One region of the Clostridium thermobutyricum genome, then DNA from elsewhere that is predicted to be linked to it. Evidence: riboswitches for the same ligand, from Rfam matches in the RefSeq annotation. Region 1 holds a riboswitch; each other region holds the start of a gene.
What was found. A riboswitch is a leader RNA that binds a small molecule or an ion and turns the genes downstream of it on or off. The one in region 1 is predicted to bind lysine.
Positions count from the first base shown of each region.

Region 2: another riboswitch for lysine. It lies ahead of HMPREF1092_RS03920 (amino acid permease); the one in region 1 lies ahead of HMPREF1092_RS12490 (Na+/H+ antiporter NhaC family protein).
Region 3: another riboswitch for lysine. It lies ahead of lysA (diaminopimelate decarboxylase); the one in region 1 lies ahead of HMPREF1092_RS12490 (Na+/H+ antiporter NhaC family protein).

Region 1 covers NZ_KB850956.1:2,660,611-2,668,395, forward strand. Annotated here, with positions in the region: gene HMPREF1092_RS12490 (Na+/H+ antiporter NhaC family protein) at 1-1,262, opposite strand, end outside; lysine riboswitch at 1,362-1,535, opposite strand; gene HMPREF1092_RS12495 (aminopeptidase P family protein) at 1,615-2,862, opposite strand; gene HMPREF1092_RS12500 (ACT domain-containing protein) at 2,917-3,357, opposite strand; gene HMPREF1092_RS12505 (putative ABC transporter permease subunit) at 3,528-5,111, opposite strand; gene HMPREF1092_RS12510 (ABC transporter ATP-binding protein) at 5,095-5,823, opposite strand; gene HMPREF1092_RS12515 (spore maturation protein) at 5,929-6,453, opposite strand; gene HMPREF1092_RS12520 (nucleoside recognition domain-containing protein) at 6,466-7,041, opposite strand; gene HMPREF1092_RS12525 (hypothetical protein) at 7,155-7,340, shown strand; gene HMPREF1092_RS12530 (nitrite/sulfite reductase domain-containing protein) at 7,386-7,785, opposite strand, start outside.
Region 2 covers NZ_KB850956.1:877,721-885,505, reverse strand. Annotated here, with positions in the region: gene HMPREF1092_RS03930 (methyl-accepting chemotaxis protein) at 1-1,740, opposite strand, end outside; gene deoD (purine-nucleoside phosphorylase) at 1,888-2,616, opposite strand; gene HMPREF1092_RS03920 (amino acid permease) at 2,795-4,228, opposite strand; lysine riboswitch at 4,331-4,504, opposite strand; gene HMPREF1092_RS03915 (diguanylate cyclase domain-containing protein) at 4,587-6,266, opposite strand; gene trmB (tRNA (guanosine(46)-N7)-methyltransferase TrmB) at 6,454-7,116, opposite strand; gene HMPREF1092_RS03905 (putative ABC transporter permease) at 7,182-7,785, opposite strand, start outside.
Region 3 covers NZ_KB850956.1:322,896-330,680, reverse strand. Annotated here, with positions in the region: gene ftsH (ATP-dependent zinc metalloprotease FtsH) at 1-1,395, opposite strand, end outside; gene lepB (signal peptidase I) at 1,415-2,017, opposite strand; gene HMPREF1092_RS01455 (DUF3006 domain-containing protein) at 2,014-2,220, opposite strand; gene lepB (signal peptidase I) at 2,556-3,062, opposite strand; gene lysA (diaminopimelate decarboxylase) at 3,150-4,445, opposite strand; lysine riboswitch at 4,573-4,736, opposite strand; gene HMPREF1092_RS01440 (beta/alpha barrel domain-containing protein) at 5,006-5,689, opposite strand; gene HMPREF1092_RS01435 (DUF1576 domain-containing protein) at 5,927-7,132, shown strand; gene HMPREF1092_RS01430 (hypothetical protein) at 7,122-7,469, shown strand; gene HMPREF1092_RS01425 (NAD(+) diphosphatase) at 7,623-7,785, opposite strand, start outside.

The sequences.
Region 1 (7,785 bases):
AAAAGTGTTACTAAATATTTAGCTGTTCCTAAATCTTTTATAACAGAGCTTAATGACCAAGCAAGTAAAAGTATTACTCCTGTTATTAAAAGCCCTTTCATTCCATCTATCCAAGCATCAACTGCTTCTGTTACTGTAAAAATTTTCTTCCATACTGCCATTCCTATTGCAACTATTGATGCTAGTATAGCTGATTGAAAAAGAGCTGTTGATGCATCTGCTGCTGAAAAAGCTTGTTGAATTGATGAAAATGAAAATGGTGAATTGTTTAATAATTCAATTAATGCAGTATTTTCTCCTAACATTATTGATGAATATCCACTATAATAAAAACTCGCTAAAGCTGATAATATAAGTGTTCCTATTGGAATTATTGCATTCCATATACTTAATTTAACACCTTCTTTAACCATCATTTCTTCTTCATTTTCTGCTTCTACAACTTCATTTATCCCTTTTCTTGCATTCGATTCTGCTTTTCTCATAGGCCCAAAGTCTCTAAGCATTATTGTTGTTATAACTACAAATGCAAGTATTAATATATTATAAAATCTAAAAGGTATTGTTTCTAAAAATACTCCAAAAGCATCTACACTCATTCCTATTTGAGTAAAAGAATCTTTTATAAGACCCACTTCTAATCCTATCCATGTTGAAATTATTGCAAGACCAGCAATTGGTGCTGCTGTAGCGTCTATAATAAAAGCTAGTCTTTCTCTTGATATTTTAAGTTTATCAGCAACTGGTCTCATTATAGGTCCAACAATTAATGAATTTGCATAATCATCAAAAAATACAAGTAATCCTAAAAACCAAGTTACAAGTTGTGCACTTCTCGGCGTTTTTGCTCTTTTCGCAAGTGCTTCTGCAATAGCTCTTGCTCCCCCCATTTTACCTACAAGACTTATAACACCTCCAATTGCTAAAACTTGAAGTATAATTCCTGCATTCCAAGGATCTGCTAGTGAATTTAAAATCCTTTGTATAAGGTCTAAAAAAGCCTGTACAAATCCTTCAAAAACATTCATTCCACAAATTTGAAGCATAAAACACCCTGCTAATGCTCCTATAAATAATGATATTATTACATTCTTTGTTATAAAGGCTAAAACTATTGCTACTAATGGTGGAACTATTGTCCAAATTCCAAATTTCTCTGCATTTAAAACTCCTGGGTCAACTTCTGCTGCAAATGCTGTTACTGATAAGCTCATTATTAAAATAAAGCTTAATAAAAATACTACTACTTTTCTTACTTTCATTAAAATGTCCCCCTTATTTTTATTACTCAGAGGCTTTATTACAAAAAATGTAAAAAGAACCTTGAGATAACACCCAAGCTTCTACAATATGCAAAATCCTAGAATGATAGCCCAACACAATTTCTTGTGACAGTCTTATGCATATTCTGCATAACCCCAGGATTATAAGATTAAAGCAATTTCTTATATCCTTCGGCGAATCTTCCTTTCCTATAGTTCCAATTTGCTTATAAAAACTATAGTACTCTTAAGATTCGCGCCTCTACCTCTTCGTATATTCAACTTTAATTTAAAGTTAGTATACAGTATATCCTATTCTTTCGCAATAGTTTGTTCATATTTTATTATTAAATTATTTACTCATGAATTTTTCTATTTCTTCAACAGTTTTAATCATATCTTTAGTTAATACTTCTCTTCCTGTTTCTGTTATAAGAATATCATCCTCTATTCTTACTCCAATTCCTTCTTCTGGAATATAAATTCCTGGTTCAACAGTATAAACCATTCCTGGTTCTAATATAGTATTTCTTCTTGGATTATCTATATCATGTGTATCAAGTCCTAAACTATGTCCTATGCTATGGAAGTAATATTTTCTAACTTCACTCTTATCTTTTATAAGACCTAATTTTATACATTCTTCAGCTATCCACTCAGTTGCTTGATTATTTAAATCTATAAAATTTACACCTGGTTTCATAGCTTCAATAACTCTTTCATTTACACTTAAAACAGCTTCATAAACTTCTTTTTGTCTTTCAGTGAATTTACCATTTATAGGGATAGTTCTTGAAATATCTCCATTATAGTAATTCCATTGAGCTCCAAGGTCAAATAACATTAAATCTCCATCTTTTAAAGTATCATTATTAGCTACATAATGAAGAGTTGTTGCATTTATACCTGCTGCTGCTATAGTTTTAAATGCATAATCTGATATTCCTCTACTTCTACATTCAAATTCATAGAAAGCCTCAGTTTCATATTCTTTCATACCTGGCTTTATACTTTTCATTATACATTCTACACCAGCTATTGTTATTTCTATGGCTTTTCTCATTTCTTCTATTTCTTCTGGGCTTTTTACAAGTCTTAATGGTGCAAATAAAGGAAAAGCATTTTTTATATTAACATGAGGATATTTCTTTCTTAATTTTTTAGCATATTCTCCAGCTATTGTTTGAAGACTATCAAAAGAATCTCTTTCTAAATCTAGGTATATAGTAAATTGTTCTTGTTCTCCTAATAATCTATTTAAAAATCCTTTAAGCTCTCCTAAATATCCAACTTCTTTTATTCCGTTTAATGGCTCTACTTCTTCTTGTCTTATAGTTTTTCCAAGCCATCTTTCCATTTCTAAATCTATTTCTTTTATAAACATTTTTTCAGTAACTTCACCATTAATTTTTGAAATAACTAAAATATGTTTTTCCTCTGCTAATCCTGTTAAATAATAAAAGTTTCTGTTTGGTGTAAAACCATACTTTTCATCTGCTGTTTTTTTAGGTGCTTCTCCTGCAAAAAGAATTAGTAAGGAATTATCATCCAATTTTTCTATTAATCTTTTTCTGTTTAATTCAAATACTTCTTTTTTCATTTCTACTCCCTCTTTCTTTTTATTTTTTACACTTTATCTTTTGATATAAAACAATTACTCTACTGCCAGTACTCTTACTTTTATTACTTCATCTATTTCACTTATCTTATACAAGAATTTTTTAACATCGCCTTTTATTTTAGCAACATCTAATGTTATTGTAACATTAGCTGTCATGTTTATAGGTATATCTTGACTAATTGTTAATATATTTAACTTATTTGTTGCAATAAAGTCTAATACTCTTGCTAATGCTCCTGATTTATGTGATAAAAGTAAAACTATAGTTATCTTTTTACTATTAACTCCTTCAGCCATTTGATAAACAGTATCTTTATATTTATAATAAGTACTTCTGCTTATTCCAACTACCTTTACTCCTTCTGAAATGTCTTTTACCTTTCCTGTATGAATAAGCTCTTTAACCTCTAATACTTTATAAAAAACATCAGGTAATACAGCTCCATTTACAATAAAAAATTTTTCTTCTTCCATAAATCATACCCCCTCTTAAAATGCCTTCCATTTACCCTTATTGAATATTTTACCATAAATAAATTATTATTAATATAAAATTAATTTATATTAATATTTTTTTCAATTAATATAAAAAATAAAAGCCTAAATAATTGATAATTTATCAAATTATTTAGACTTTCTTTGAATTATAACAAATTATATGTTTTTACTACTTTTTTATTCAAAATAAATAAAACTATGATTATACTTATTACTAATAATAGGAAATTAACTATAAAAGTTAAAAAAATACTCTTAGTCAAAAGAGCAAATCCCAATAGAATTCCTCCAAATATTACTGAAATTATTATATTTCCTAAGCTTTTAAAATTTCCTTTATAAAGATTCTTTTCAGTTTGCCATATTATTTTAGGTGATATATAATCACATAAAATTCCAATAACCGTTATTAAAAAACAAGTTAGTATTTGAATTATTAAACTTAATATAAAAATTTCTAATCTAACTTTTTCAATTGCAAGCAAACCAATCCCAATTATTAAAATTAGTGAATTTATAGTAAATGCAGAAATTATTTTTGCTAAAAGTTGAGTTTTATAACTTACAGGTATATATTTAGAAACTATAAAATTATTTCCTTCTCTACTTAAGGCAGTACTACCTGCTGACCCACTTGACATTCCAACTCCTATAACTAATGGTGTTCCTCCAATTATTAAATATCCTAAACTCCAATTTAAATCATTAGCCCCATTTGAAAATAATATAATCATATATAATACTGGTATATAAAATAACATGACTACACAATTTAAAAAGAAAGTTGGATTTCTAAAAATAATTTTAATTTCTTTAATAACCAAAGCTTTAAGTACTGATGAACTTTTCACTTTTGCCACTTTTACTTTTTCTTTATTAGAACTAATATCTCCAAACCCTTTTAAGCTTTTTAAATATAATTTTTCTGAAACAAAATATAATAATGCAAATAATATGATTACAATTAATAATACTATTCCCATATTTATATATCCTGTTGAACTTCCTGGATTAGATAAAGCCATTACTTCTAATTTATTATTTATAAATATTGAACTTATTAATTTTAATAAAGACTCTTTTCCTACTATTGCATTAGCTGTTCTTATTCCAATTCTATTTCCTTGAAAAAGTAAATTAATTAATATTATAAATACTATAAGTAAAATTGAAAAAATAACTTTTATAACATCTTTGTGTTTTGAAAGATTTGATATACTCATTAAAATAGTTGAGATTATAAATCCAATAATCATAGGTATTATAGGATTAAAAATATAAGCCAAAGCAACAAATATATAATAAATAGGATTAGAATTTGATACTGTTCCATAAGCTATAAGAGGTAAAACTATAATAAGTGAATATATATATAAATAAATTAAAATTCTTATTAGTTTACTTATAACTATCTCACTAGCTCTAAAAGGAAGTGAAATATAGATTTCATTATCTTCAGCTAAAAAGAAGTTATTTAATACACTAAATAATCCAATTACAAATGTAATCCCACTTCCTAATGCCAATATAAAATATAATAAAAGCTCTTGTTTACCTAACTTTTCTAAAATTCCATAAGCACTTGCAACTGCGCCTGCAACCCCACCTGATAAACAAAGTATAACTATTGCAAAGATTAAACTTCTAACTGGAGTTGGCATTTGGAATTTTCCTTTTGTTCTTTGTCCTTTAAATGAATATCTTAATAAAAGCCTAATATTCCTCATCATCTGTCATCTCCAAGAACATTCTTTCAAGTGAACTATCAGCTTTGAATTCTTCTCTAAGCTCATCTAAAGTTCCAACAAAAATCAATTCACCTTTTTTTATAATACCAACTCTATCACAAACTTTTTCTGCTACTTCTAATACATGAGTTGAAAAAAGAACTGCATTTCCCATATCTGCATGCTCTCTCATCATTCCTTTAAGTATAAAAGCAGATTTAGGGTCTAATCCTGTTAAAGGTTCATCTAAAATCCAAGCTTTTGGATTATGAACTAAAACTCCCATAATAACAACCTTTTGTCTCATTCCATGAGAATAGCTTTTAATAGTATCTCCTAAAGCATTCTCCATTCCAAATTTATTTGAAAGCTCTTTTATTCTAATTTCTCTATCTTTTTTAGATACTCTATAAACATCAGCCATAAAATTTATATATTCCATTCCAGTAAATTTTAAAAACATATCTGGACTATCAGGAACATATCCAAATTGAAGCTTTGCTTCTAAAGGATTTTTACATATATCATAGCCATTAATCTCCACTCGCCCTTCTGTTGGCTCTGTTATACCAGTAATCATCTTTATTGTAGTAGTTTTTCCTGCTCCATTTGGTCCTAATAAACCAAATATCTCTCCATCTTTTATTTCAATATTTAGATTACTTACAGCATTTCCTCTTCCGTAATTTTTACTAACCCCTTCAATTTTTATCATATGTTACACTCCTTTTAATTAAGGTGATATTTCAATATATATTATCATTATTTCCAACTTTATTAAACGGTATCTTTTATCTTTTAACTAATTATTAACAATCAATTAAGTTAACATCAACTTAACTACAGTTATAGCTGCAAAAATAGCTGCCATATCTGCAAAAACAGCACTCCAAAGAGTATGTCTTATTTTTTTTACTCTAACAGCCCCAAAATAAACTGTTATTGTATAAAAGATAGTTTCAGTTGTCCCCATAATTACGGAAGATAAATTTCCAATCAAGGAATCTGGTCCATAACTTCTTATTATGTCAGTAAAGATTCCAATTGCTCCGCTTCCTGAAATGGGTTTTATTAAAACAAGAGGTATAATCTCTTCTGGTAATCCAATTAAAGAAGCAATTGGAGATAAAATTTTATTTAAAAGTTCTAATAAATTTCCACTTTTAAATATTTGCACTGCTATAATCATAGCTAAAAGGCATGGAAATATATTTAAACAAACTTTAAGTCCATCTTTCGCACCTTCAAGAAACCATTCGTAAACTTTTCTTCCTTTTATCATTCCATAAACTAAAATAATAAGAACTATTATAGGAATTATACTTTTTGTAATATATCCAAACATAAAAAGCCTCCCCTAAAAATACCTCTGTAATATTTTGCAGCAAGTTACTCCAACAATAGCTGCTACTGAAGTAGAAATTATGGCTGGGAGTATTATTGCTCCTGCATTTGTTGAACCTTCAGAAGCTCTTATAGAAAGTATTGTTGTTGGAACCAATTGAATACAAGCTGCATTTAAGACCAGAAATAAAGCCATATCATTAGAAGCTGTTCCTTTTTCTTTATTTAGTCTATCCATTTCTTCCATAGCTTTTATTCCAAAAGGAGTAGCCGCATTTGATAATCCAAACATATTTGCAGTTAAGTTCATAACTATTGCTCCAAGTGCTTTTTCATCTTTTGCTGCTTCTTTAAATAAAATTTTTAAAATTGGTCTTAATATTTTTGCTAATATAGCTGTTAATCCACTCTTTTCAGCCACTTTCATTACACCACACCAAAAACACATTATTCCTACAAGCCCAATTACAAATTTAACAGTACTATCACTTCCTACAACAATAGCTTGTGTTACTTTATCTGCATTTCCAGTAAAAAGTGCTACTATTATTCCTAAAAAAATCATTGCAAACCAAATATAATTAATCATAAATCCTCCATTTAAGTAATACTAACAATTAAATATATTCATTGAACTTAACTTTTATTAGTGCTAGTATTAAATATATAAACAATATGTAAATGTATAAAGGAGTTTTACTTATGAAAGAATCAAACATTAAATTAGCTCAACAAGATATTGATGAAGCTTTAAAGACAGTTGAAGATTTAGAGAGAGTTATTGATGAGGATGGAGTATCAAAAGATACTTTAAAAGAAAAATTTATGACATTAAGTGAAAGACTTCAAAAATTAGAAGATCTACTAAAAAGTGAAGGTATACTTTAATTTATAAAAGGAACTGTATTACTACAGTTCCTTTAGTTATTTTATTTATAAAACATCTTCTTTAAATTTATCTAATCCAATTCTATCTATAAAAAATCCTAGCTTTTCACCTGGCTCTGCATTTTCACTATAATAAGCTAAAATATTATCTACTATTCTCATAGCTTCTTGTTCACTTATATCTTGGATTATTATATCTGCAACTCTTGGATTATATCCTGCTGAACCACCTGCAACAACCATCATTCCAGTTACATCAGCAATTATTCCAACATCTTTTGCATAAATACTTGAACAAGCATTTCTACATCCTGCTACTCCAATTTTAGTTCTACAAGGCATAGGCATCCATTGATATTTTTTAGATAATTTCATTCCCATTCCTATAGTATTATATTTTGATCTTTTACAAAATCCTGCTGGACACATTTCTACATTCTTAACT
Region 2 (7,785 bases), 1.8 Mb from region 1:
ATAATTAGATATGTCCTCAAATGATTTTCTAGCTTTAACTACATATTCATATTTTTCTTTTATTTCTTTATTCATGGAAGATACTTCTTCAAACATCTTTTTATTATCAATGATAACAAATTTTATTAATTTTGCTATTTCTAAAGATGAATTTCTTGATTCTTCTGCAAGCTTTCTAATTTCATCTGCTACTACTGTAAATCCTCTTCCTGCATTTCCCGCTCTAGCAGCTTCAATTGCAGCATTTAATGAAAGTAAATTTGTTTGATCTGAAATATCATTTATTACATTTACTATTTCGTTTATAGAATTAATTTTAGTACTAACTTTTAAAGCTGATGCTTCAAAATTATCAAATTTATTTTTAAAATCTCTTATTGATTTATCTAAAACAGTCATATCTTCATTGCTTTTTACTGCTCTATTATTTATATCTAGAGATATTACATCTAAATTTTCAACTAATTCTCTCATATTTGATATCTTATCATTAAATTTCTCTAAAATAGAATTTATGTCTATTAATCTTTCACTTTGTTCCTGTATTCCTTTTGTAGATTCTTCTAATGAAGTAGCTATAGTTTGAGAATCTACTAACATATCTTCAGATACACTTACAAGTGCTTCCGCTTCATCATTTAAGTCAGAAGTAATATTTTTCACTGTAGATATTGAACCTTTTATCTTTACTTTTCCAAACTCAATAGCATTGTGAATTTCTTTTAATTCTGAAATTTTTTCTTCTTCATATTTTTCTTCTGTAAAATCTCCCTCAGAAAATTTCAATGTACTCTTTTTCAAATCATCACAACTATTTGATAATTTATCTGACATTCTCCAAATTATTACTGCTAATATTCCTAACCCAATTATCATTATTATAATAATTATTAAATTTAAAATGTATAAGGATTTTAATATATCATATTTTTGAACTACTATAGCTATACTCCACCCTAATTTATTTATAGGTGCAAATGCCACAAAATCTTTCTGTCCATTATTTTTATATTCACTTATTCCTAATTGTCCATTAAAGTCTTTTTTTTCTAAATATCCTAATTGCGAATTTCCATTTATTACACCATCATTCATATATGTACTCACATTATTTATTAGATTAGGATTTTCAGCCCCTATAATTATTCCTTTTGAATTTATAATATATGAGCTACCAGTTTTTAAAAATTTTATTCCTTTTACTATATTAGATAATATATATCCAGACTTTTCTACTACTATTCCACCTTTAATTTTTCCATCTTCAATAATTGGTGAATAAAAATCAATTATAAATTCATTATTTTTTTCATCAAAATATGGTCCATAGACTCCTGAATCTCCATCCATTATTTTTTTGAAAAACTCTTCTTTAGATATATTTGTCTCATTATTATCTGTAGAATACATATCTCCGTTACTAGTAACATATCCTATTCTTAAAATATCTTCACTTTTATAATCATTTAATATTTTAACTTTATTTTGTATAGAAATATTATTATTTCTTATTCCGCTATCTCTAGTAATATCTTTTGCAAGAAGTAAATCATTATCAATTTCTCTAGCAACTACCTGACTGGCTTGTGTTGCTACACTTTTCATTATACTAAGATTGCTATTTGTTATCATTTTTAAATCCATTATATTTACAACAATTCCTATTAATATAAATATAATTGTTGTAGGAAGCAATATTCTCTTTAATACTAATTCTTTTACCCCTGCATATCTTTTCATAATCTTCCTCCTTAGTTCTTATTATTTTATTATAAGAAATAAGGATAGATGTAATCAATCTATTAAATTTTATTTTAAAATTTATTCATATCATTTTAAATTTAAACATAAAAAAAGTTAGGTGTACACCTAACTTTTTTTCTTAAATTAATCTAATTTATAAGCCATTTCTAAAGCAACTTTCATCATATTAGTGAAAGCTGTTTGTCTTTCTTCTGCACTTGTTAATTCCCCAGTAAATGGACAATCTGATATAGTTAACATACATAAAGCATTAACTCCAGCTCTTGCTGCATTCATGTAAAGTCCTGCTGATTCCATTTCAACAGCTAGAACACCCATTTTTTGCCATGATTTTAATGAATCTAATCCATTTTCACCATAGAAAACATCACTTGAAAGTATATTACCTACTTTAGCTTCAATATTAAGCTCTCTTGCTGCATTTACTGCTCCTTCAACTAATTTATAGCTTGCAGTTGGAGCAAATGTACCTGGTAAGTTATATTGTGATGCAAAATTTGAATCTGTACATGCTCCCATTCCTATAACTATATCATGTAATTTTAGGCTCTCATCTATTGCACCAGCTGAACCTATTCTTATAAGATTTTTTACTCCATAGAAATGTATTAATTCATATGAATAAATTCCTATTGAAGGTATTCCCATTCCTGTTCCTTGAACAGATATTCTTTTTCCTTTATATGTTCCTGTATATCCAAACATGCCTCTAACAGTATTATATTGAACAGGATTTTCTAAAAAAGTCTCAGCAATAAATTTTGCTCTTAAAGGATCTCCTGGTAATAATATTGTTTCAGCAATATCACCTGCTTTAGCTGCATTATGTGGTGTTGGTACTAATTTTTCCATAAACTCATCCTCCTTGGTTTTATGAATAAATTATAACATAGTTTTTTTTTTTATGTAAGGGTTTTCTTAATTATTTTGTTAACGTTTTCTTACTTTTTTCTTATTTTTTTATAAAAATAAGAAAAGCCTTAGTATAAAAAATTGTTTTTCGCAATTTTTTATATACTAAAGCTTTTTTTTATTCATTAATTCTATTTTTATTTAAATCTACATCTTTTAATTTTATAATTTTTGTTTTATTTTTTATCTTATATCCAATTAGTATTATTAAAAATAGTGGAATTCCTAAATAAGATGAAATGAATCCCATCCATTGGATTCCTCCTGATGTAACATAACTTGCACCTTGCCCAATAATAACTATTGCACAAAGTACAAATGCAATTATTGGTCCAAATGGATATAATTTAGCTCTATAAGGAAGATCTTTTAAATCTCTTCCTTGTGCTATATATGCACCTCTAAATCTATAATGGCATACTGCTATTCCAAGCCATGCTATAAATCCTGCTAAACCTGATGCAGCAACTAACCAAATATAAACTTGATTTTCTGAATATAAACCTGTTAAGAAACATGCTGATGCAACAACTGTTGTAAGTAACACTGCATTAACTGGAACACCTCTTTTATTTGTTTTACCAAATATTTTTGGAGCCATTCCTTCGTGAGCCATTGAATGTAACATTCTACTAGAAGCATACATTCCTGAATTTCCAGCTGATAAAACTGAAGTTAAAATTACTGCATTCATTACGGAAGCTGCCCCTGCAATTCCTGCTCTTTCAAAAACCATAGTAAATGGACTTGTTTCTACACCTGCTTGTTTAGCGGTTAATATGCATCCTATAACAAGAATAGTTCCCATATAAAATATTAATATTCTCCAAAATATTGTGTGAACTGCTTTTGGTATAGTTTTTTCTGGATTTTCTGATTCTCCAGCTGTTATTCCTATAAGCTCTGTTCCTTGGAAAGAAAAACCTGCTATTAGGAATATACTTATTATAGCTTTTCCTCCTCCTACAAATGGTCCTCCATCTGCGAAGAAGTTTTTAAACCCTATGTATTGTCCATTCATGATTCCAAATATAATTAAAGCTCCAACTATTAAAAATATAATAACTGTAACTACTTTTATACTAGCAAACCAAAATTCTGCTTCTCCATAAGCTTTTGCTGACAATAAATTTAATACTACTACTATAGTTAAAAATAAAGAACTCCAAACTATTGCGGGAACATGCGGAAACCAAAATCTCATAACCAACGCTCCTGCGACCATTTCTGTAGCTATAGTGATTGCCCAGTTGTACCAATAATTCCATCCCATTGCAAAACCAAAAGCTGGATCTACAAATTCGGAAGCATATACTCCAAACGAGCCAGATATAGGCATAAAAGTCGCCATTTCTCCAAGGCTAGTTATCAAAAAATAAACCATTACTCCAATTGCACCATAGGCAACTAAAGCTCCACCTGCCCCTGCTGTATGTATACTATCTCCCATTGCTAAGAATATTCCAGTTCCAATGGCTCCACCCATAGCAATCATACTTATGTGTCTCTCTTTAAGACCTCTTTTTAACTCTGTGTTACTTTCCACATACATTCCTCCTTAGTTTCCTACTAAAGCAAAAAAATTAAGCCCTGAGGAAAATATATATCACTCAGGGCACACAAATCCACGTACTTAGTACATCATCTTTTGCCTTAGAATGATAGCACCCCACAACTATGTTGTGACAATTATATACATATTATGTATATAACCAGTATTGTAATTTAAAGCAATCATTACAATACTTCGGCAAAATCCCCTTTTTTTATAACCTAATCTGCTTTTACAATTATAAATACTCTTGAATTTCGCGCCTCTACCTGAACTAATGTTTCTTTTACTTTACTATATTATTATTGTTTCATATTTAATTTTTTTCAATATTAAAATTGTATTTTTTACATTATATTTACATTTCACTTATCACTTTTAAAAAGACTTTTACCAATTTTGGGTCATATTTTTCGTAAGATTGAGATTTTATTTTGATTTCTATGTCTTTTTTAGTAATTTTATTATCAAATTTTAAATAATAATTGTAATCTTCTATTATTCTTATTATTCTAGCTCCTAAAGGTATATCTTCTCCTGCTAATCCTAAAGGATAGCCTTTTCCATTATAATCTTCATGATGAGTAAGGATAATCTTACTTACTTTAGCTATTTCAGGATAAGATTTTACTATTCTATATCCTTTATCTGGATGAGTTTTTAATATTTCAATCTCTTTATCAGTTAATTCATCAATATTCTTTTTAGCTATATTATCAGGAATTGCTATCATTCCAATAGAACATAAATCAGAAGCTAACTGTATATCTTCTATTTCTTTTTTAGTTAGATTCAATTCTTCACAAATTTTTTGTATTAATATATGCTTTCTTTTTCTAACTTCCTCTGATTCACAGCATTTTTCCATCAAAGATTTTTGTATATATTCAAAAAGCCTTTTTTTAGTTTTTTCACTTTTTATCAGCTTTTCTTTATATACCTCATTTTCTGCTTCTTCTATCATTTTATCTAAAGTTTTATTATTTTCTTGTCTATATGAATATCCCATTGATAAGCTTATAGGAATTGGACTACTATCATTATTTCTACATAAATAATTTATTCTTTCTGTAACTTCTTTAGCATCTTCTATATTTGCATTTGGAATTAATATTATAAATTCATCTCCACCCCATCTTATAACATCTCCACGCTTATTTACTACTTCTAAAATTATTCTACTTAAATCTCTTAAATACCTATCTCCCTCTAAATGTCCTAAAGAGTCATTAACTAATTTTAATGCATCACTATCTCCCATAATTAAAATCAATTTACCATTAAAATTTTTATCTATTTCTACAGCTATTTTTTCAAAATAATTTCTATTATATAATCCTGTTGTTTTATCTTTATATGATTCTTCTATTATTTTATTTTGAAACTTTTTATCTTCACTTATATCTTCAGATAAACCAACTACTCCTATAATTTTCCCTTCTGAATCTTTTAAAGGGAATTTTTCTACTTTCATAACTTTATTATTTTCATATTGAATTTCATAAAGTCTTTTATTCTTTTTCTTTAAATTATTACCATCTTTATTTGCTATTTCTAATACCAATTCTTTTTCTAAACAATTTTCTTTATACTTTTCTCCTAAAAGATTTAATTCATCACGACCAACAAATTTTTCAAATGCTTTATTACATCCTGTTAAATTGCCATTTATATCTTTATACGAAATTATATATGGAATTGCGTTAATTACATTTTTCAAATAACAATTTTTTTCACAATCTACTATCCCAACTTTACCAATTATATTTTTATCTCTATCTAATACCTCTATCTTTTTACAATTCAAAATATTTTTCTTATTATATATTCTAATTTCTAAATAATCATTTATTTTAAATTCTTCTTTTTTATATTTTTTTTCTTCTAATAAGTTATAGAATGTTTTCCCCAATATCTTTTCTTTTTCACAATTAAATAACTCTAAAAATTTTAAATTTACAGTACTTATTTTTTTCTCTTTATCTTCAATCCACATTCCAAATGGGAAATTTTCTATTAGTAATTTTATCAATTGCAATTTAATGCCCTCCATATACATATAAATCTTTATATTAATAATACTACTTATAAAAAACCTCTAAAATATTTCCGACTAAATATTTACAAATAAGTCCCTTTATTAATCTCCTATTTAAAAATATAACTTGAATTTTGATAATTTTATAAAAAAAGTAGCTAGTAAAAACTAGCTACTAAATAATATATTATTTTATTTTTGCAATTAAAAATTTAGTTTTTATTCCTTCTTTAGTGAACATAGCTTCATGCTCTGTGATTACATTATATTCAAATCCACTATTATGTAAATCTCTAGTTATATAATCAATTTTAAAGCCTGATTCTTCAAAATATTCTAATGATTCTTCAAAAAGTTCATCATCATCTGTTTTAAACCAAATTTCACCTTCACTATTTAAAAACTCTTTATATTGATTAAGTTGTCTTGGATGAGTAAGTCTTCTTTTTTTATGTTTTTCTTTTGGCCATGGATTACAGAAATTTATATATATTCTATCTACTATATCATTTTTATCTAACATTTCATTTATTAATGCAATTTCTTTTGCCATAAGTCTAACATTATCTATATCTTTTATATCTTTTTCTTCAAATGCTTTTTCTATATTTCTTTTAGCTAATACTAAAACTTCATCTTTTATATCTATAGCAATATAATTTATATTAGTATTTGAAGATGCATGAGTAGCTACAAAAGTACCTTTTCCGCATCCTAGTTCTAAGTATATTGGATTATTTGAATTTTTAAAGTCATTTTTCCAAGTTCCCTTTTTTGAATTTGGATCTACAACAAAAAAATGGCATGCTTCAAGCTCAGGTCTAGCCCACGGTTTTTTTCTTAATCTCATATAGTTCACTCCATATTTTTAAATTTCATTACCCATTATACATTTTTACTTATATTATAACAAGCTTATCTCTTTTTCTTATTCCAATACTCAAATAAATTAAGTTTTAAATCTTTAAATTGCTTTCCATATTTTAAAGATTTTACATTTGGGAAGGCTCTAAGCAATCTTTTTTGTACAGCTGAATTTTCCTTTAACTCTTTTAGTATACTAGAAAATTCTTCAAATTTAGTTTTAACTTCATTTAAATCTGCCCTATCTTTCATCTTATTAAAATTTATTTTTAAATCACTAGAATTAAACTTCTCTATTGTAACTTCTAATAATTTAAATTCTTCTTTTATGGCACACATTCTTTCCATTACATTCTTCATATTTATTAAAGAAAGTATAGTTACTACAAAATCAACTAAAAATGCTATTAAGCATATTACACTTATAACTAATCCATATTCTTTGTTTATTCCATTTACAAGTACGGCTACAATTGGTTGTATAAATTTCACCAATATTACAGATCCAATTCCAAATAAAGTTGAATTTAGTAAACATATTCTTCCTTTATAATTAAATTTATAATTAGAATAATCCCACCATTTTAAATTAAATAGCTTTTCTAATACTACAGCTGTAATATATTCAACTATAGTAGTTATAATAACAGCTATT
Region 3 (7,785 bases), 2.3 Mb from region 1:
CATAGTTCTTGGAACTATTGTTATTTTGTGTACTGGATCTGAATCCTCTAATAAACCTGCAACTAAAGCATGACCAACCTCATGGAATGCAACAGCATCTCTTTCCTTTTTAGAAAGAATTCTATCTTTCTTTTCTTTACCTGCAATTATATCTTCAACTGCTTCTCTTAAGTCATCTTGGCTTACAAGTTTTCTTCCTTCTCTAACTGCTCTTAAAGCACCTTCATTCATTATATTTGCAAGGTCTGCCCCAACAGCACCTGGAGTACTCTTTGCTATATCTTTTAAATCTACATCTGGTGCTAATTTAACATCTTTAGCATGAACTTTAAGTATAGCTTCTCTTCCTGGAAGATCTGGTCTATCAACTATAATTCTTCTATCAAATCTACCTGGTCTTAATAAAGCTTTATCAAGAATTTCAGGTCTATTTGTAGCAGCAAGAATTACTATTGCTTTACTTGAATCAAATCCATCCATTTCAGCTAGTAATTGGTTAAGAGTTTGTTCTCTTTCATCATTACTTTGTAATTGACTATCTCTGCTTTTACCAACAGCATCAATTTCATCTATAAATATTATACATGGTGCTTTTTCAGCAGCATCTTTAAATAATTCTCTAACTCTCTTAGCTCCAGCCCCAACAAACATTTCAACGAAGCTTGAACCTGATATTGAGAAAAATGGAACTTTTGCTTCTCCTGCAACTGCTTTTGCAAGAAGAGTTTTACCTGTACCTGGAGGTCCTACTAAAAGAGCTCCTTTAGGTAACTTAGCTCCTATTTCAGTGTATTTTTTAGGGTCATTTAAGTAATCTATAACCTCTACTAGAGATTCTTTAGCTTCCTCTTGACCAGCAACATCATTAAATGTTACTCCAATTTCATCTTCCATATAGACTTTAGCATTGTTCTTACCAAATGGCATCATACCTCCGCCCATTTTTCCAGACATTTTTGAGAATACGAATTTCCACATAAATATTAAGAATAGGAACATTAATCCATACATTACAATTGTATTAATGAATGGTGAATATGTTGGATTTTTACCAACAAAAGTTACACCTGCATCTTTTAATTCTTGTATTAATTGTGGATTATTGATATTCGGTGTATAAAGTGATTTACCTTTGTACTCACTAGTATCTTTTGGAGTAATTACTAAGTCATCTTGTGTTATTGTAACTTCAGAAATTTGCTTCTGATTAAGTAATTGTTGGAACTTTGTATATGTTATTTCTTCATTTAATGAAGTATTTCTAATATATCCTGCTGATAAAACAAGCGCTAAAGCAATTACTATATATATAATTATGGTCTTTCCTGGCCCTTTCATCATATTATTAGGATTAGAATTTTTATTCCCCTTATTTGGATTGTTTTTTTGGTCCATCTTTCCACCTCACCTTTCTCTATCTTTTCAGAAACTCAATATCATCAAATGGATAAATTTTCAGCACTGCTTTCCCCATTATATCCTTTGCTGGAATATAAGGATTTTTCCAAAATCTCGAGTCATAAGAATTAGCTCTATTATCTCCTAAGAAGAAATATTCTCCTTGTGGAACTTTAAATTCCTGATACGTTGACATTGGATATTTGACATAGCTTTGATCTATCTCCTTACCATTGACAAATACGTTTCCTCCTACTATCTTTACTGTGTCCCCTGGCAGTCCTATTAACCTTTTAATTAAAACTTTACCAAGTTCTTGAGAATAGAATACCACAATATCGCCCTCTTTTAAATTCTGAGGTTCATAAACTCTTGTTACAAATAATCTATCTCCTACATTTAAAGTAGGTTCCATAGATCCACTTGGAATTTTAACCTTAAATATAAGAAATTTATTAATTAAAAATGCAATAGCAACAGCTATTAATATTGGTAGTATCCAATCAAAAAATATATTATTTTTTTTTAATTTTTTATCATTTTTATTTCTAATACTTCTTTTCATATGCGTATTAGGAGTTTCTATCTCTTGTCTATTTGTTAAATTCTCTTCACTCATTCGTCCACCCACATTCCTTCCACGGAGTTTTCTATAATTTTTCTCCTATTTTCAGTTTCAGCTTTATCTAAATAATATCTACCATTTATCTTAGCTAAAACATCCCCTTCTTTTATGTTATCAAAAACGAATTTGCTATTAACTTCTATAAATTTACCATATTTATTCTCTAAAATAAAAGTATCTTTTTCTTTTCTATCCATTATATATAAATCTCTGTTCTTCTCTATCATCATCACCTAACTTTTCTTGAACATATATTCTTTATTAGTATATCATAAAAATCACATAAAATTCTTGCAAAGTTATGTAAATTAATTATATCTTAATAGAAAAATCAATCTATATTACTATGTAATATTATTATTTATGACTTTTAATTAATTTTATATAAAATTTTCTATATTTTTTTATTGAATATATTTTTCATTGTCCATATTAATTATAATACCCATATTTTCATTTATAAAAACATATAATTTAAATCAATATAAAAAAATAGCATTTAGATCATTCTAAATGCTCATAATATTATATATTAATTTACTTTTCCAAAAGAATCAAATGGATAAAATCTAAAAATAGCTTTTCCTTTTATTTTTTCTTCTTCTATATATGGATTATTCCAATATCTGCTATCTTTTGAATCATTTCTATTGTCTCCTAAAAAGAAATAATTATTTTCTGGGACAATATATTCTGCATAAGTATCTTCTGGATATTTAACATATTCCTCTTCTAATTTTTCTCCATTTACATATACAGCTTGTCCATCTATTTTTATTTTATCTCCTGGAAGTCCTATAACTCTTTTTATGTAAAGAGAATCTTCTTCTATAAAATTAAAAACTAATATATCTCCATGCTTTATATTATCATAATTATGAATTCTAGTTGCCACTAATCTATCACCAATATTTATAGTAGGCATCATTGATCCACTCGGTATAAAAACCGTAAAAATTAAAAATTTATTTATTAATAGTGAAATTACATAAGCTATAGCAATTAAAAATACCCATTCTCTCAAAACCTTTTTCCACATAAAAAATCACCTAATCCTTTCTATAATCATTTTACCAATTTTATCCATTTTTGTCTATGAAAGGATTAGGTTAATATTTTTTAATATCTATAATATTTCATTTCTTAATATATCAGCATATGTCTCTCTTTTACAAATAACTTTTTCTTTACCGCCTTTAACCATAACAACAGCTGGTTTTGGTATTTTATTATAATTATTAGACATTGAATATCCATATGCTCCTGTTGACATTATTGCTAATAAATCTCCACTTAAAACTGATGGTATTTTTATTCCTTGAAGAAGTATATCTCCTGATTCACAACATTTTCCTGATATTGTTACTGTTTCTCTTGAATCATGAATAACTCTATTTACAACTACACATTCATAATTTGCATGATATAGTGCAGGTCTTATATTATCTGTCATTCCACCATCTACTGAAACATATTTTCTTATATCAGGAATATCTTTTATTGATCCAACTGTATATAATGTTATTCCTGCATTACCAACAATTGATCTCCCAGGTTCTATTACTAATTTAGGCATTTCTAATTCTATTTCTTTACATACATTATCAGCTTTATTTAATATAGCTTGACAATATTCCTTTGTTTCTCTAGGACTATCACCTTTACTATAGTATATTCCAAAACCTCCACCTAAATCTAATTCTTTTATTAAATATCCAGTTTCATCTTTAACTCTTTTTATTAGTTTTAGCATTATTTCTGTTGCATCTTCATATGGCTCAATTTCAAAAATCTGAGAACCAATATGACAATGAAGTCCTAAAAGATTTACATTTTCTAAATTTATAGCTTTCTTTATTGCATTTATTATATTGTCTCCTATAGGTGCAAAACCAAATTTAGAATCTATTTGTCCTGTTTTTATATATTCATGAGTATGAGCTTCTATCCCTGGTGTAATTCTTAAATAAATATTTTGTATTTTTCCTTTTTCTTTTGCTATATGATTTAAATGTTCAATTTCAAAAAAGTTATCTACTACAAAAGTTCCAACTCCTAGTTCAACTCCTAGTTCAATTTCATCTAAAGTTTTATTATTTCCATGAAATAATACTCTTTCTAATGGAAAATTTGCTTTATAAGCTGTATATAATTCTCCTCCTGAAACTACATCAAGATATAAACCTTCTTTTTCTACTATTTTACACATAGCTAAAGTTAAAAATGCTTTTCCAGCATAAGCAACTTTATTACCTTTATCTTCACATTTAAAATTTCTATAATATTCTCTACAATTTTCTTCTAATAATTGCTCATCCATTACATATAAAGGTGTTCCATATTTATCTGCTAGTTTACTTAATTTTATTCCCCCAACACTTAATACATTTTCTTCTACAATCATGCTGCCAAATAATTTCATCTTTTCATTCCTCCACTATTTTAAGTAAAACAAAACGCCACAGAATTTCTGTGACGGGTAATAGCGTGTAATTGATTTATATCTTCGTATAGCTTAAAAGGATAGACTTATCCCTAAAAAAACTAAACTCAGTTGTAGCACTCCACGTTATGTGACAGTTATATGCATATTATACATATACCCAGAAAGCCTTCTTGCGGTCAGCTAACTTCGGCCATTGCACCTTTCTTTATTAATCATAGCTTGCAGCTCCTAATAAATACTCTTTACACTGGCGCCTCTACCCTGTATTTTGTCTTTTTCCATTTTATTCTAACTTTTTTTATAAATATAATATCATATTTAAAAAAAAATACAATATTTTTTATTACTTTTTTCTGAAATAAATTTTTACAATTTATTACTTATATCAAATTCTTAACTATCTTACTTATTTTCTTATCCTTTTGATTATATTTATATAATAATCTCATCTATTTTATAATATTTCAATAGGAATTTTTTGTTACTAATTTGATAAAAAAATAAAACCTTTAAATAAAGGTTTTATTTTAACAGTTTTATTTTTGTCCCTTTCTTTCCCTATATATGTCCATTAATTCACTCATTCTATCTGCCCCTGATGGAGGTGTATATGTTATAGCATTTGCTCCTGCTTCTATTGTCTCTTTTATACTCTCTTCAGTAGGGCCTCCAGTTGCTATTATAGGAAATGTAGGATGTGATTCTCTTATTTTTTTTACAATTTTAATTGTATCCTTTCCTCCAGATACATTTAAAATTGTTGCACCACTTTCTATTCTTTCTTCTATATTTTCTTCTTCTGAACATACTGTTACTATTACTGGTATATCTATAGTTTCCTTTATATTTTTAACAATTTCATTAGATGTAGGTGCATTTACTACAACTCCTATAGCTCCTTTAAATTCAGCATCTAATGCAAGATTAATAACTCTTATCCCTTGAGTTATTCCTCCCCCAACTCCGCAAAAAACCGGAACATCAGCAGCAGTTACTATTGCCTCTGTTATTTTTGGCTGAGGAGTAAAAGGATATACTGCCATAATAGCATCCGCATTTGTATTTTTTATCATTGCAACATCTGTAGAAAATAGTATACTTTTTATCCTCTTTCCAAATATTCTTATCCCAGAACAATTTCTTATTACATCTGGAACCTTTACTATATGACTTCTTAATACTCCCATTACTTCTGGAACATATTTAATACCATTACTCATATTTAATCCTCCCCAAAAACTTCTTACTATTCTTAATTATATATTTTTTTAAAATTTTTGAAAATATTTTCTAGCATTTTTTCTATTTTTTAGTAGAAAAGTTTATATTCATTATAATATAATAAAATTGAGTTTTAAGTTTATTAATTTAGGTATAAATTATAAATTTAATTTTGAGAGGTGAAAATTTTGCTAAAGAAAAAGAACTTTTTTAGACCTTATAAAATTCTTTTGGTTATGTATCTATTTTTTTTAATAGCTGCTTTATTAATTAGTTCTCCTTCTGAAATTTTAAATGGTTTAAAGAAAATTTTACTTGCTCCTGATATTTTAATAACAGATTATATTGCTGTTGGTGGAATATCAAGCGCTCTTTTTAATGCGGGTATTACTAGTATCATAAGTATTTTAATGCTTATACGTTTAGAAATTAAACCAAATGGTTCAACTATAATGGCATTATTTTTAATGACCGGTTTTGCTTTTTTTGGTAAAAATCTTTTGAATATTTGGCCAATCATGTTTGGCGTTTATCTTTTTTCTAAATATCAAAAACAACCACTTCTAAACTATAGTCTTGTTATGTTATTATCTACTGCTTTAGCACCTACTGTTAGTCAACTTAGTTTTACTTATGACAATATTCCACTTGGAATGATTTTAGGTGCCATAATTGGTGTAATAACAGGTTTTATTTTAACTCCAATAGCTAGCCACTGTATTTTAGCTCATTCTGGATACAATCTATATAATATTGGTTTTGCAGGTGGATTAATTGCAACATTACTAATGTCTATCTTACGTTCTTTTGGAATTGACTTTGATTCTAGACTTCTTTGGCATACTGGAAGCAATAAATTCTTGCTCTTTTTTATGATGTTTATTTCAATTTATTTAATAAGTGTTGGAATTTATTTTGGCAAAGATAATATAAAAAAACTTAATAATTTGTCCAATCAGTCTGGTAAACTTGTTTCTGATTTTTATTTATTATATGGAGATACTACATATATAAATATGGGAATACTAGGCTTGTTCTCAACATTATTTTTATTACTTATAGGTGGAGATTTAAATGGACCAACTCTTGGCGGAATCTTTAATATTATTGGATTTGGATGTTTTGGTAAGCATTTAAAAAATATAACTCCCATATTAATAGGAGCTACTTTAGCAGCTCTTATAAATATAAACCCTTTAACAAGCCCAAGTATAATACTTGCTATTTTATTTAGCACATGTTTAGCTCCTATAGCTGGTAAATTTGGATTTTGGGTAGGAATACTTGCAGGATTCTTACATGTTTGTTTAGGAGTTAATGTTGGATATTTACATGGTGGACTAAACCTTTATAATAATGGTTTTGCAGGTGGACTCGTAGCAATGATATTAGTCCCATTAATAACTACATTCAAAAGAGAGGTTAGACAAGATGAATTTTAAAACGGAAAAAAATCTAAAAATCGTAAATGAAATAATGGCATATTGCTATCATTTTAATACTAATAATATTAGTGTTAATATAAAAACTTTAGAAGATATATCTTATATAGAAATAAAAGCTATAATTGAAAATTTTCCTAAAGAAGCTTTTGAAAGTTTAAACAAGGCTTTAAATACTCCTAGACAAAGAGAAGTTGAACAATATTATTGGCAACTTGGTGGTGAATGTGAGTTTGATAGTGAGCTAACTCTTGTAGGAATGATGATAGATGAGGCATTTATTGATTACAATAATAATACTCTTTTTATAAAGTTACAACGTAAATCTATCATTTAATCAGTATAAATACTACTATATTAATTGTAGTTATAAACATAATATTTTAGCCCTAAGAAAATTCTTAGGGCTATTATTTATAAAATCCTATCTTATTAAGACTACAGTATATTTGTTTTTAACTTATATAATATTTATAAAATTATGATTCTATTAATTTATATCATTTTTTAAAATTTCCATTATCTTAGATACTGCTTTTGTTCCTACTAAATCTTCTTTCATTTGAGCTAATGCACAATCTATTTTACACCACTCTACATGTTCAACTTCATCTGATTTAATAATTTCCCCTTCTTTATAAATAGCTATAAAA